DNA from 2 places in the Luteibacter sp. RCC_6_2 genome. Region 1 is predicted to be linked to the other one. Evidence: predicted binding sites of a transcription regulator. Region 1 holds the regulator's gene; the other holds the start of a gene.
What was found. The regulator FliA, encoded in region 1, starts transcription of late flagellar genes. The targets are predictions, from matches to a motif close to TAAAGTTTNNCNNNCNNNGGCCGATAA.
Positions count from the first base shown of each region.

Region 2: the regulator FliA is predicted to act here: its motif matches at 5,045-5,071, upstream of AB6730_RS12295 (HD-GYP domain-containing protein).

Region 1 is NZ_JBFUPQ010000002.1:219,262-225,984, forward strand. Features, by position in the region: gene AB6730_RS02780 (flagellar motor protein) at 1-490, opposite strand, end outside; gene AB6730_RS02785 (chemotaxis protein CheA) at 492-2,600, opposite strand; gene AB6730_RS02790 (protein phosphatase CheZ) at 2,608-3,249, opposite strand; gene cheY (chemotaxis response regulator CheY) at 3,259-3,660, opposite strand; gene AB6730_RS02800 (RNA polymerase sigma factor FliA) at 3,692-4,423, opposite strand; gene AB6730_RS02805 (MinD/ParA family protein) at 4,420-5,295, opposite strand; gene flhF (flagellar biosynthesis protein FlhF) at 5,357-6,688, opposite strand.
Region 2 is NZ_JBFUPQ010000010.1:20,462-27,184, reverse strand. Features, by position in the region: gene AB6730_RS12315 (type II secretion system F family protein) at 1-955, shown strand, start outside; gene AB6730_RS12310 (A24 family peptidase) at 1,028-1,897, shown strand; gene coaE (dephospho-CoA kinase) at 1,894-2,496, shown strand; gene AB6730_RS12300 (putative bifunctional diguanylate cyclase/phosphodiesterase) at 2,513-3,763, opposite strand; gene AB6730_RS12295 (HD-GYP domain-containing protein) at 3,760-4,977, opposite strand; gene msrA (peptide-methionine (S)-S-oxide reductase MsrA) at 5,140-5,811, shown strand; gene hutU (urocanate hydratase) at 5,954-6,723, opposite strand, start outside.

The sequences.
Region 1 (6,723 bases):
CCATCACCGCGCCGATGATGCCCATGGTCGGCGAATAGGCGCCGGCGTTCTCGAATACCTTCGCGGCCTCGATATCGGTGTGCTCACGCGCCAGCACTTCCACTTCGAGCACCGAACGCATCGCGTCCGGCTCGGTGCCGTCCACCAACAATTGCAACCCCTTGCGGATGAAGGGATCGGATTCGCGTTCGATCGCGGGCTCCAGGCCGAGCAAGCCGGTGCGGCGGGAGATCTCGCTCCAGCCGACGATACGGCTGACGAGGTTTTCCGATTCGATGTCGGGGGGACGGTAGACCCAGGGCAACATGCTCAAGGCGCGCTTGAGCACGGCGCCGGGCGTCTGCACCAGCAAGGCGGCGAACGTGCCGAGGAAGACGATGACGAACGCGGCCGGGTTCCACAGGGCATCGAGGCTCGAGCCCTTCAGGATGGTGCCCACGATGATGACCACGAAGGCCAGGATCGTTCCGACGACGCTCACGATATCCATGTCAGACCGCCATCCTCAGTGTAGGCAACACCTGCCCGCTGTCGTCGGCGAGGCCGGCGAGGTCGAGCACGAGCGAGATCCGCCCGTCACCGGTGATCGTGGCGCCCGCCACGCCCGGAACATCCTTCAGGAAAGGCCCGAGCGGCTTGGCCATGACGTCTTCACGGCCAAGCACTTCGTCGACGAGGCAGCCGAGCGTCTGGTGGCCGATCTGCACCACGACCACGTGACCGCCCTTCCCCGCCGTGCCGGCCCAACGGCCCAGATCGACCAGCGGCAGCGCGCGCTGGCGATGCGCCGCGACGATGCGACCGTCGAGCTCCTGGACCTGGCCGGGAACGAGTTCGAATACCTCGGCCACGTTGGACAGCGGCAGCGACAGCAACCGGTTGCCCACGCGCACCATCAACACGCGCAGGATGGCCAGCGTCAATGGCACCGACAGGCGCACGGTGCTGCCATGGCCCACGTGCGAATCGATCGACAGCGTGCCACCGAGTTCGACGATCTTGGTTTTCACCACGTCCATGCCGACGCCGCGGCCGGAAATGTCCGAGACCTGGCTGGCGGTGGAGAAACCCGGTCGGAACACGATCTCGTAGCATTCGCGCTCGTCCAGGCGCGCGGCCTGGTCCTCGTCCATCAGGCCCTTCTCGACGGCCTTGCGGCGCAGGACCTCGGGGTCCATGCCCTTGCCGTCGTCGGTGACGGTGATGACGATTCGGTCGCCGTACTGTCCGGCCGCCAGGCGCACGGTACCCGCGCGGGATTTGCCTTCGCCGGTGCGGACGTCGGGCATCTCGATGCCATGGTCCACGGCGTTGCGCAGCAGGTGCACCAGCGGATCGGCCAGGGCTTCCACCACCGTGCGGTCGATATCGGTTTCCTCGCCCTCGGTGACGAGTTCGATTTCCTTGCCGAGTTGACGGGCGAGGTCACGGACGATGCGCGGAAAACGCGAGAACAACTTGCCTACCGGCTGCATGCGCATGCGCAGCACGGCGTTTTGCAGGTCTTCCGCCACCCGCTCGAGTTCGCCGATGGCACGTTCCATCGGATCGTTCGTGCCGCGCGGGGCGAGGCTGGTGAGACGGTTGCGCACGAGCACCAGCTCGCCCGCGGCATCGACCAGGCCATCGAGGCGATGGGTATCGACGCGGACCGTGGTGTCGGCGGTGGAGGCGCCGCGTTTCTCGGCGGCCGCCGGGGCCGGCTTCGCTGTGGCCTGCGCCGCGGACACTGCCGGGGCGGGCCCGGATGAGGCGGCGGAAAGCGCAATCGGTGTGACAGACGGCGAAACCGGCGCGGAGGACGTCGAGCCCACCACGGCGGGACCGCTCGCGACACCGGGGGCGGCCGTGCCATGGAGGCTGTCGAGCAGCGCTTCGAATTCGTCGTCGCTGATCGCGTTTCCGTCGGCGGGCGCGGCGGCCACCACCGGCGGGGGGTTCGCGGCGGCCGACGCGACTATCTCGGAGGCGGACGAGGTGTCGGCGGACGCCTCGGCACCGGGGGCGCCCGTGCCATAGAGTGAATCGAGCAGGGCCTCGAACTCGTCGTCGGATATCGTGCCCGACGGCACGGAAGCAGGCTCGCGATCGCTGCGCGCGGCGTCGAGCATCGCTTCGAATTCGTCTTCGATCGGGTCGTGCGGCCGCGCCTGCGCGGTAGCGGCGGCGGGCGCGCTGGCAGGCATGGCCAAGGCCGCGGGTGGCGCGGAGACCGCACGACCGGGAATCAGCAGGCGGTCGAGCAGCGAACGGGGCGCCGCCTCGATCGGCAAACCGCCGTCGGCGGCGCGCATCATGTCGTTAAGGAGGTCGAGCGACTCCAGCAACGCGTCCATGAAGCCGGCGTCGAGCACGATCGAGCCGTTGCGGGCCTCGTTGAGGAGGTCCTCGCCCCGATGGCAGAGCTCGACCATCGGATTGAGACCGAGGAAGCCCGCACCGCCCTTCACGGTGTGGAACGCGCGGAAGACCGCGTTCAACAGTTCCATGTCGTTCGGCGAGGCCTCGAGGTCCACGAGCTGTTCGCCCAGGCTCTCGAGCAACTCCCGCGCCTCGATCAGGAAGACGTTGAGCAGCTCGTTGTCCAGCTCCACGCTCATACGGCGCTCAGAACCCGAATTCGCTGAGGAGGCGATCCACTTCGTCCTGGCTGACCTTGTCGGCGGCCGGCGCGGCACCGCCCGCCAGTGAGCCGGTCAGGCGAACCAGTTCCACCAGCGAGGACTCGACCTTGGCCATGAAGGCCTCGACCTGGGCCACGCGCTGGCCGGAGAGATCCTGCCAGGATTGTGCCTCGACCATCTCGCCGAAGCCGATATCGCAGCTCTGCGCGAAGTCGCCCACGCGCACGGCCAGCGCGGTGGCATGGGTGGCGAAGGCCGGATCGGCGTGGTCGAGCACCAGCACCTCGTCCGCCTGGCGGGCGAGGGCCTGTGCCTGCGGACGCAGCTTCTCGCTGAAATCGAGCGTGCGGTGCGCGGCCTGCGAACTCATCTCGAGCACGTCGCGCAGGTGCTTGCGCGCGTCGCTCATGTTGCCTGGCACGCCGTCGTGCGAAATATCGGCGGCGAGGCGGCGGGCGGACTCGTGCAGGTCGCGCGCGAGGTGGCCGAGCGCCATGAACAGGTGTTGCTCGCGGTTGCGCAGCAGCTGGTCGAGCGCCTGCTCGAAGGAGACGCTGTCGTCGGCGTCGAGCAGTGCGCGCAACTCGGGGGCCACGTCGTGGCCGCTGGAAAGCATGGTGTTCATCGTCGTTCCTTAGCCCGCGGCCGCGGCGAGTCGTTCGAAGATCTTGTCGAGTTTTTCCTTCAGCGTGACCGCCGTGAATGGCTTGACGACATAGCCGTTCACGCCACTCTGCGCCGCCGCGATGATCTGGTCGCGGTTGTTCTCCGCCGTGACCATCAGTACCGGCATGGCCTTCAGCGCCGCGTCGGCGCGGATCGCCCGGAGCAGGTCGATGCCGGTCATGTTCGGCATGTTCCAGTCCGTCACGACGAGGTCGAACGGCTGCGCGCGCAGCAGCACGAGCGCCGCGTTGCCGTCCTCGGCCTCCTGGATGAGGGTGTTGGTGAATCCCAACTCCACCAGGAGGTTCCTCACGATGCGTCGCATGGTGGAGAAATCGTCCACCACGAGGATCTTCATGTTCTTGTCCAAAACTCGTCTCCGCCTTGCTACCGCGCGTTCGTCAATGCTTGTCTTTCCAACCCGACATGCGTGCGCGGAGTCGAATGAGGGCCTGGCCATGGATCTGGCACACCCGCGATTCGCTCACCCCCAGCACCGCACCGATTTCTTTCAGGTTGAGCTCTTCATCGTAGTACAGCGACATGACCAGCTTCTCCCGCTCGGGCAGTCCGTCGATGGACTGCGCCAGCGCGTCACGCAGGCCTTGCTGCTCGAACAATCCGTCCGGGCCCGCGGCATCCGGGTCGACCACGTCGATCGCGGCGCCCTCGTCGCCTTCCGGCGCCGTGAGGCTCAGCAACCGCGCGCTCGCCGCGTCGGCCAGGATCTGGTTGTATTCCATGGCGTCGATGCCCAGCCGCTTCATCACTTCCGCGTCTTCGGCGTCGCCACCCGTCTCGTTTTCGATCTGCCTCGTCACCTCCGCGACCTCGCGCAACTTCCGGTGGACGGAGCGCGGGGTCCAGTCCGTCTTGCGCAGTTCGTCCAGCATGGCGCCACGAATGCGGATGCCCGCATAGGTTTCGAAGCTGGCCGCGCGAGTCGGCGAGTAATTCCTTGCCGCCTCCAGCAGTCCGATCATCCCGGCCTGCATGAGGTCGTTCGCATCCACGCTTGGCGGGAGCCGGCCCATCAGGTGATAGGCGATCCGGCGCACCAGCGGCGCGTGGTTCTTGACTAATTGATCCGCCGGGATACGCGTGATCTCGAGATATTCGGTCGCGACGCTCACAGTGGCAGCCCTCCCCCCAGATGGGACCGTTCGGCGAAAAAGCCGATGCGTCCCTGTGCCCGGGGTTCGGGTTCACCCCATGTATCGACCGACCTGGCCAGATTCTTGAATCCGACGGCCGACCGGCTGCTCGGCCAGGCATCGACCACCGCCGACTGGCGGCGGATGGCCTGGCGCAGGTACTCGTCGTGCGGAACCATGCCCATGAAATCCAGGGACACGTCGAGGAAGCGGTTTGTCACCCGTGACAGCTTCTCGAACAGCTGGCGGCCCTCCTGGGCGTGCCGGACCATGTTGGCGACGATACGAAAACGGTTCACCCCGAACTCGCGGCTCATGACCTTGATCAGCGCGTAGGCATCGGTCAGCGAGGCCGGCTCGTCGCAGACCACGACCACGACGTCGTCCGAGGCGGCGGCGAACATCGACACGCTGTCCGAGATGCCGGCGGCCGTATCCACGATCAGGTACTCGGGCGGCAACGGATATTCGTCGAAGGCGCGGATCACGGCCGCGTGCTCGATGTTCGGCAACTGCGCCATCCGGCGCGTGCCCGAGGTGGCGGGGATCACCTTGAGGCCATGGGCGGCCTGGAGGATCAGGTCCTCGATGCCGCACTCGCCCTCCAGCATGTGGCCGAGGTGGCGCGTCGGCTGGAGGCCGAGCAGGACGTCGATGTTCGCCATGGCGAGGTCGGCGTCGAGGAGGACGACGTCACGGCCGCCCATCGCGAGCGCCATGCCGAGATTGACCGCCACCGTGGTCTTGCCCACGCCACCCTTCCCGCCGGCGACGGCGATGCTTCGGGTGGGGCGGCGATCGGCGAGCCAGTTGAGTCCGGCGGCCTGGGTGGAATCGACGTGTGTGCTCATGAAGGAAGTCACTGCCGTAAGTGTTTGCGGTTGCGGTTGCCGGGAAGGGGTGCGTGCGTGGTCAGGCCAGGGCCGGCGCGGCGATGCCGAAGCGCTCGGCAAGCAGGGCGTCGTCGGGTTCATCATTGCGCTGCTTGAGCAACTGGGCCGCGAGGCAGACCAGCTTGCGCGCATCGGCCGAGGCGATGTCCTCGGGCACGCGCTGCCCATCCGTGGTGTAGTCCAGCGGCATCCGGTGCCGGATAAGGGCCGAGAGCGCGCCGCCGATCAGCGGCGCCTCGTCGAGCTTGGTCAGAATGGCGCTCTGCGGCGCCAGCGGCGCGTAGGCGCGGATCGCGTTGTCGATGGCCTGGGCCTGCGCGTTGGCGGCCAGCACCAGGCACACGCGCACGTCCGAGGTGGCGCGCAGCGTCTCGAACTGCTGCTGCAGCTTCGGGTCGTTGCCGGCGAGGCCCGCCGTGTCGACCAGCACGGTGTGCTTGCCGCGCAACTGGAGCAGCACGTTGCGCAGGCTCGTCGCGTCATGCGCGTTGAACACGCGCACGCCGAGCAGGCGGCCGTAATGTTCCAGCTGCGCCCCGGCGCCGATGCGGTACTGGTCGGCGCTGATCAAGGCGACGTTCGATGCCCCATGGCGCAGCACGGCGCGGGCGGCGAGCTTGGCGATGGTGGTGGTCTTGCCCACGCCCGTGGTGCCGACCAGGGCGGTGGTGCCGCCGCCGACCGTGTCGAAATTGCGTCCGCTGGTGCGGATGTTGCGCGAAAGCATGCCCAGCGGCAGGTAGCGCGCCTGTTCGGCGTTCATGTCGGCGGGCAGTTCCGCGCACAGCGCACGGGCCACGTCGCCGTCGATGCCCAGGCGGGTCATCTCGCGCAGCACGCGGGCACGCAGCGGCTGCTCGCGGTCCATCTGGTTCCATGCGAGGGTCGAGAGCTGGACTTCGAGCATCTCGCGCAGGTTGTTGATCTCGGCGCGCACGCCATTTACGGCGGCATCGTTGGCCGGCGTCGCGGTGGCGGCGCGCACCACGTCGGCGACGCTGGCGGCGAGCGCGGCGCTCGACTGGCGCTGCGGCGCGTTCGTGTTCGGCGGCGTGCCCGATTTCGTCGCGCGCTCCACCGCGGCGGCGGTGGCGGCGCGTGCCTGGTCGATGCGGGCGGCGCGTTCGGCTTCATCGCGCGTGGCGCGGATCGGCGCTTCCTCGCGGGCCGGGGTGTCGAAGCCGAAACCGGCCTCGCGCACCAGCGCTTCGTCGTAATCCAGCGCGGCGATGATCTCGATACCGTCGTCCAGCCGGCGCGTGGACAGGATCACGGCGTCCGGACCCTGTTCGTCGCGGACCTGGCGCATGGCCTGGCGCATATCCGGAGCAACGAATCGTTTGATTTTCATGCGTTCGATCCTGTCTTCGTTCGTTCGGTCCACAC
Region 2 (6,723 bases), on a different contig from region 1:
TTTCGACATCATCGCGAACGGACAAAAGAACGTCCGGTTCAAGAACATGCTCATCGATGTGAAGACCAACATCGAGGGCGGCGCATCGTTGCACGAGGCGCTTGGCCAGTACCCGGTCCAGTTCGACGAGCTGTACCGAAACCTGGTCCACGCGGGCGAGTCTGCCGGCGTGCTGGATACCATCCTGGATACGGTGGCGACGTACAAGGAACGCGTGGAAGGCATCAAGTCGAAGATCAAGAAGGCCTTGTTCTATCCGGCGATGGTGCTCGTGGTCGCCTTCGTGGTCACGATGATCCTGCTCCTTTTCGTCGTACCGGTATTCCAGCAGACCTTCCGGGACGCGGGCGCCGAGCTGCCGGTGCCCACCATGGTGGTGGTCAAGGCTTCCGAGTTCATGCAGAGCTACTGGTGGCTCGTCATTGCCATCGTCGTCGGCTTGGGCGTGATCTTCGTGATGGCGAAGAAACGCTCTCCCCGGTTCGCTCACTTCCTCGACCGGTTTTCGATGAAGATCCCCGTCATCGGAAATATCCTCCGCCAGTCCGCCCTGGCTCGATTCGCACGTACGCTGGGCGTGACATTCCAGGCGGGCGTACCGCTGGTGGAAGCTCTCGAAGCCGTGTCCGGCGCCACCGGCAGCATCATCTACGGCGAAGCGGTGCTGCAGATGCGTGACGACGTTTCCGTCGGCCACCAGCTGCAATTGGCCATGCGCCAGACCAACCTGTTCCCGAACATGGTCGTGCAAATGACCGCGATCGGCGAAGAATCGGGCTCGCTCGACCACATGCTGTTCAAGGTGGCCGAGTTCTACGAGGAAGAGGTCAACAACGCGGTGGACACGCTGAGCAGCCTGCTCGAGCCCTTCATCATGGTGATCCTGGGTGGTCTCGTGGGCGGCATGGTCATCTCGCTTTACCTGCCTATCTTCAAGATCGCCGGTACGACCTGACGCTCCACTCCATGCACAATACGAGCCCTCTCCCTCACGGGGGAGGGCTTTTCTTTGACCACGGCCGAGCCCATGCCCGACTTACCCATCGCCCTCTGGACCACCTTCGCCGCCGTCTTCGGCCTGCTCGTGGGCAGCTTCCTCAACGTGGTCATCCTGCGCACGCCGCCGCGCATGGAGTGGGAATGGCGCAAGCAGGCGCGGGACGTCCTGGCGCTCGAGCCGGTCGACGAGCCCAAGCCCCCGGGCATCGCGCTCGAGGCCTCGCACTGCCCGCAGTGCAAGCATCGCCTCGCCGCCCACGACAACATCCCCCTGTTCGGCTGGTTGTTCCTGCGCGGGCGCTGCCGCTATTGCGGCACGACCATCTCGGCGCAGTACCCGCTGGTGGAGTTCTTCACGGGTCTCGCCAGCGCCCTGGTGGTCTGGCACTTCGGGCCGACGCCGGCCGCCCTCGCCGGCCTGCTGTTCACCTTCTTCCTCATCGCGCTGTCCGGCATCGACGTCCGTACCCAGCTGCTGCCGGACGAACTGACCTATCCCCTGCTCTGGATCGGCCTCGGACTCACCCTGATCCCGGCGTGGCAACCGCTGCCCGTGGGGCCGTCGTCGGCGATCCTCGGCGCGCTGATCGGCTACCTCAGCCTGTGGAGCGTGTACTGGCTGTTCAAGCTGCTCACCGGCAAGGAAGGCATGGGCCATGGCGATTTCAAGCTGCTCGCCGCACTGGGCGCGTGGATGGGCCCGGTGTCGCTGCTCCCGGTCATCATGTTGTCCTCGCTGATCGGCGCCTTGGTCGGCGGCGGGCTCATGCTGTTCCGCAACCACCAGCGCGACGTGCCGATCCCCTTCGGTCCGTACATCGCCGCGGCGGGCTGGGTCTGGTTCCTGGCGGGCGATCGGTTGTTCGCCGCCTACGCGCGCTTCACCGGCCTGCAATGAGCGGCTTCGTCGTCGCGCTGACCGGCGGCATCGCCTCGGGCAAGAGCGCCGTGGAACGGTGTTTCGAGGCACGCGGCATCCACGCCTACGACGCCGACGTGGCGGCGCGGGCGGTGGTCGAGCCCGGTTCCGAGGCCTTGGCCGAAGTGGCGCGGACGTTCGGGCCAGGGGCGCTCGACGCCGAAGGAAGGCTCGACCGCGCGGCGATGCGCCAGCGCGTCTTCGACGATCCTTCGGCACGCGCGACGCTGGAAGGCATCCTGCATCCGCGCATCCGCAGCTGGCTGCGCGATGCCGTGGCGGCCGATCGCGGGCCGTACTGCATCCTCTCGATCCCGTTGCTCGTGGAGAACCGCGAGCACTACGCGTGGGTGGACCGCGTGCTGGTGGTGGACGCGCCTGAAGCGGTGCGGATCGAGCGTCTGACCCACCGCGATGGCATCGACGCCGGCCTGGCCACGAAAATGATCAAAGCGCAGGCGTCCCGCGAGCGGCGCCTGGCCATCGCCGACGACGTGATCGTCAACGACGGCGATGAAGCGGCGCTGGACGCGAAGGTGGCGGCGCTGGACCGGCGTTACCGCGAACTGGCCGCCTGACGCCGCGCCCCCCGCCTCACATCAGCGACACGGCCGCCAGCCGCTCCGCGACGAAGTCCTCCGCCCGCACCGGCTGGCCGATGTGGTAGCCCTGCACCAGGTCGCAGTCCATCTCGACCAGGCGCAGCAGGGTCTCTTCGTTCTCCACGCCCTCGGCGACCGCTTCCATGCCCAGGCGGTGGGCGACGTCGACCATGGCCTGCACCAGCAGTTCGGTGCGGCGGTCGGTATTCATGGCGTCGACGAAGGTGCGGTCGATCTTCAGTTCGGTGGCCGGGAAATGCCGCAGGTAGGCGAACGATGCGTAGCCGGTACCGAAATCGTCGATGGCCACGCGCACGCCGCGGTCGCGCAGGGAGCGCAATACCCGCACGCTCATGTCCAGGTCGGTGAGCAGGGCCGTTTCCGTGATCTCGACGATCACCGCTTCCGGCGGCACGCCCCAGATGTCCATGGCACCGATCATCTGTTCCGCGAAACCCTGCTCGGCGAACACGCGCGGCGACAGGTTGATCGCGACGTCCAGCGGGCATCCGCCCCGGTGCAGCGCCGCGGCATGGCGCAGCGAGGCGTTGAGGCTCCAGCGGGTCAGCGGCACGATCAGGTCGCTGCGTTCGGCGAATTGCACGAAATCGGCAGGCGCCACGTGGATCTGGGCGGTCGTGGTCCAGCGGGAAAGCGACTCCACCCGCACCACCTCGCCGGAACGCAGGTCGCGAAGCGGCTGGAAGGCCACGTGCAGGCGATTGGCCTCGATGTCCTCGCGGAGTTCGCCGTAGAGGATCTCCACGGGCGTGGCGTCCGGCTGGTAGAGCGCGAACGGCTCGCCCACGCGCTGCGCTTCGTCGTGGGCCAGTTCGGCGCGGCGATAGAGCAGTTCCGCCGAGGTGCCGTGTTCGGGATGCACCGCCACGCCGACCACGGGCCGTCCGTGCCACGGCCGCTCGCCGCGCAACAGGGGCGTGTCGAAGGCACCGACGATGCGCGTGGCCGCCAGCAGGGCATGGGTGCGGTTGCGTACCGAGGGCAGCACCACGACGAAGCTGTCGTCACCGGCGACGAAGACCGTGTCCACATGGCGAACCGCCTCCACCAGGCGTTCGCGCGCGGCCAGCATGATGGCATTGCCGAAGTCGTAGCCGAAGCGGAGCTGCGCCTCGCGCATGCCCTGCAGCCGCACGACGAGCACGGCGCGCCATCCCGAATCGGGAACGACCCGGTCGAGGATGATCTGCACCGCGGGCAGGATGTCGGCACGCTCGCTCATTGGACGAAATACTCCCGGGGGTCGATTCCATGGCTGCCCGCGGGCAAGGTACGCAGGATCTCACGGCGGATGCTGTCCGATTGGTTCATGAGATCGATAATAAGGAATTCCTCGAGCGCTGCCTTGTCCTTTCGCGTAAGGATCGCCACGCGGGGCTGAAGACGGCGCGCCTGGTTCTGCATCATGACGATCGCGACCTCGCCCGTATTCAACTCCACCAGCGAGCCGGTCGGATAGACGCCCAGGCAGGCCTGGAACTGTTCCACCAACTCGCCCTGGAACTCGCGGTCGCGCCCCGCATACAGCTGGCGGAGGGCAAGGTGCTGGGACACGGCCGGGCGGTACGGACGCGGCGTGGACATCGCGTGGTACGTGTCGATGATCGCGGCCATCCGGCCGGACAGCGGAATGGCGGTGCCGGCCAAGCCCGCTGGGTACCCACTGCCGTCGAAGCGCTCATGGTGGGTGAACACCATGTCGCGCACCTCCGGGTCGCTGACGCCGGCATGGTCGAGGATGGCCATGCCTTCGCTCACGTGCTGGCGCGCCAGCTCCCATTCCTCGTCGCTCAGCGGACCGCCGCGTCCGAGCAGTTCATCGGGCAGTTGGGCCTTGCCCACGTCCATCAGCAGGCCGCCCGCGGCAAGGCTGACGATGGCCTCGCCAGCGAACCCCATGTGCCTGCCGAAGGCCGCCGCCAGCGTGCTGCAGGCGACGGCGTGCTGGTAGGTGTAGCTGTCGCGCCGGCGCAGGCTCTCGATCCAGAAGAAGGCGTCGCCACTGCGCAGGACGCTGGCGACCATCGGCCGCACGGCCTCTTCGACCGCGCCCGGCTCGATCGCCCGGCCGCCGTGGATGTCGTCCACCAATCGCTCGGCGAAACGTGACATGCCATCGAAAGCCTCGCGGGCCCGCGGCAGTTCTTCTTCGAACGGCACCGTGTCCGTATAGCTGTGGCGGGCGACCAGGCGCGGGTTCGCTACCGGCCGGGGCGCCACGACGGGCACGATGCGCGCGGGCGTGACACGCCGGTGCATGTCCACGAAGACGTACTTGCAGAACCGGCTCAGGCGGTCGATGTCGGCCTGCGACGCGATCGGCAGCCCTTGCAACGGGAACGGCGTGTCGGACCAGTCGCAATCGAGACGGCTCACGTACATGCCGACCTCCAGATCGGCCACGAACACGCGTCTCTCCACCAGGTCGTACGCCACTCTCCTGTCCCCCCTTCCGAACACTGCCTTCCCATGCGGCGGCCGCCCACGCACGGTGATCCAAAGGTTAGCGGCAGCTTCACGGAATCCTGTAGCCGCCTGTGAGGTAAAGGGCATATCCCCGGTCCTATAGGCAGACTCACACCTCCCTGGGAGATCGCCATGCGCCGTCGCTTGCTTCCCGTTCTGTTCCTCGCCCTCACCGCCTGTACGGCCGCCTCGGCCCGGGAGGAAGGCGTTTCCCTGCCCGCCCCCACCGTCGACGCGTCGCCGGCCACCGGCGAGGCCACCGCCGTGTTCGCCGGCGGCTGTTTCTGGGGCGTCGAAGGCGTGTTCCAGCACGTGCGTGGCGTGAAGAGCGTGCGTGCCGGTTACGCCGGTGGCGACGCGGCGCATGCCAACTATGACGACGTCAGCGACGGCGATACCGGCCACGCTGAATCCGTGCGGGTGGTGTACGACCCCGCCCAGGTCACCTATGGCCAGTTGCTGCAGGTGTTCTTCTCGGTGGCCCAGGACCCGACCCTGCTGAACCGGCAGGGGCCGGACGTGGGCACGCAGTATCGTTCGGCGGTGTTCTACGCGACGCCGGAGCAGAAGAAGGTGGCCGAGGCGTACGTGGCCCAGCTCACGGCGGCGCACGCGTTCCCGGCGCCGATCGTGACCGAGGTGACGCCGCTGAAGGCGTTCTACCCCGCCGAGGATTATCACCAGGACTACATGCGGCTGAACCCCGATGCGATGTACATCGTGGTGAACGACCGGCCGAAGGTGCTGGCGCTACAGCGGCTGTATCCGCAGCGGTATGTGGCTGGGTGGGCTAACGGGCGCTGAGGCGAGACTGACAGGCGCTGAGGCGGCTCGAATCGCCGACAAGTCGGCTCCCACAGGACCTGGTGGGAACCGACCCTGTCGGCGATGCTTTTGTGGGAGCCGCTTCAGCGGCGATGTCCTCTGTCCACCAACGGCGACGCCCTCACCCCACCATCGGCAGGTTCAACCCCTGCTCCCGCGCACAGGCGACCGCCTCCTCATACCCCGCATCCGCATGCCGCATCACACCGGTCCCCGGATCGTTCCACAGCACCCGCGCAAGCCGCTTGTCCGCCGCCTCGCTGCCGTCGCAGACGATCACCACGCCGCTGTGCTGGCTGTAACCCATGCCCACGCCGCCGCCATGGTGCAGGCTGACCCAGGTCGCGCCGCCAGCCACGTTGAGCATCGCGTTGAGCAGCGGCCAGTCGCTGACGGCGTCGCTGCCATCGCGCATGGCCTCGGTCTCGCGGTTCGGGCTGGCCACGGACCCGGAATCCAGGTGGTCGCGGCCGATGACCACCGGCGCCTTCAGCTCACCGTTACGGACCATCTCGTTGAAGGCCAATCCCAGACGGTGGCGCTGGCCCAGGCCGACCCAGCAGATGCGCGCCGGCAAGCCCTGGAAGCTGATCCGCTCGCGCGCCATGTCCAGCCAGCGGTGCAGGTGCGGATCGTCCGGAATCAGCTCCTTCACCTTGGCGTCGGTCTTGTAGATGTCTTCCGGATCGCCCGACAGCGCCACCCAGCGGAACGGGCCCACGCCGCGGCAGAACAACGGACGGACGAAGGCGGGCACGAAGCCGGGGAAAGCGAAGGCCTCGGCCAGGCCCTCGTCCTTGGCCATCTGGCGGATGTTGTTGCCGTAGTCGAACGTCGGCACGCCCATCGCGTGGAACGCCAGCATCGCTTCCACGTGCTTGCGCATGGAAG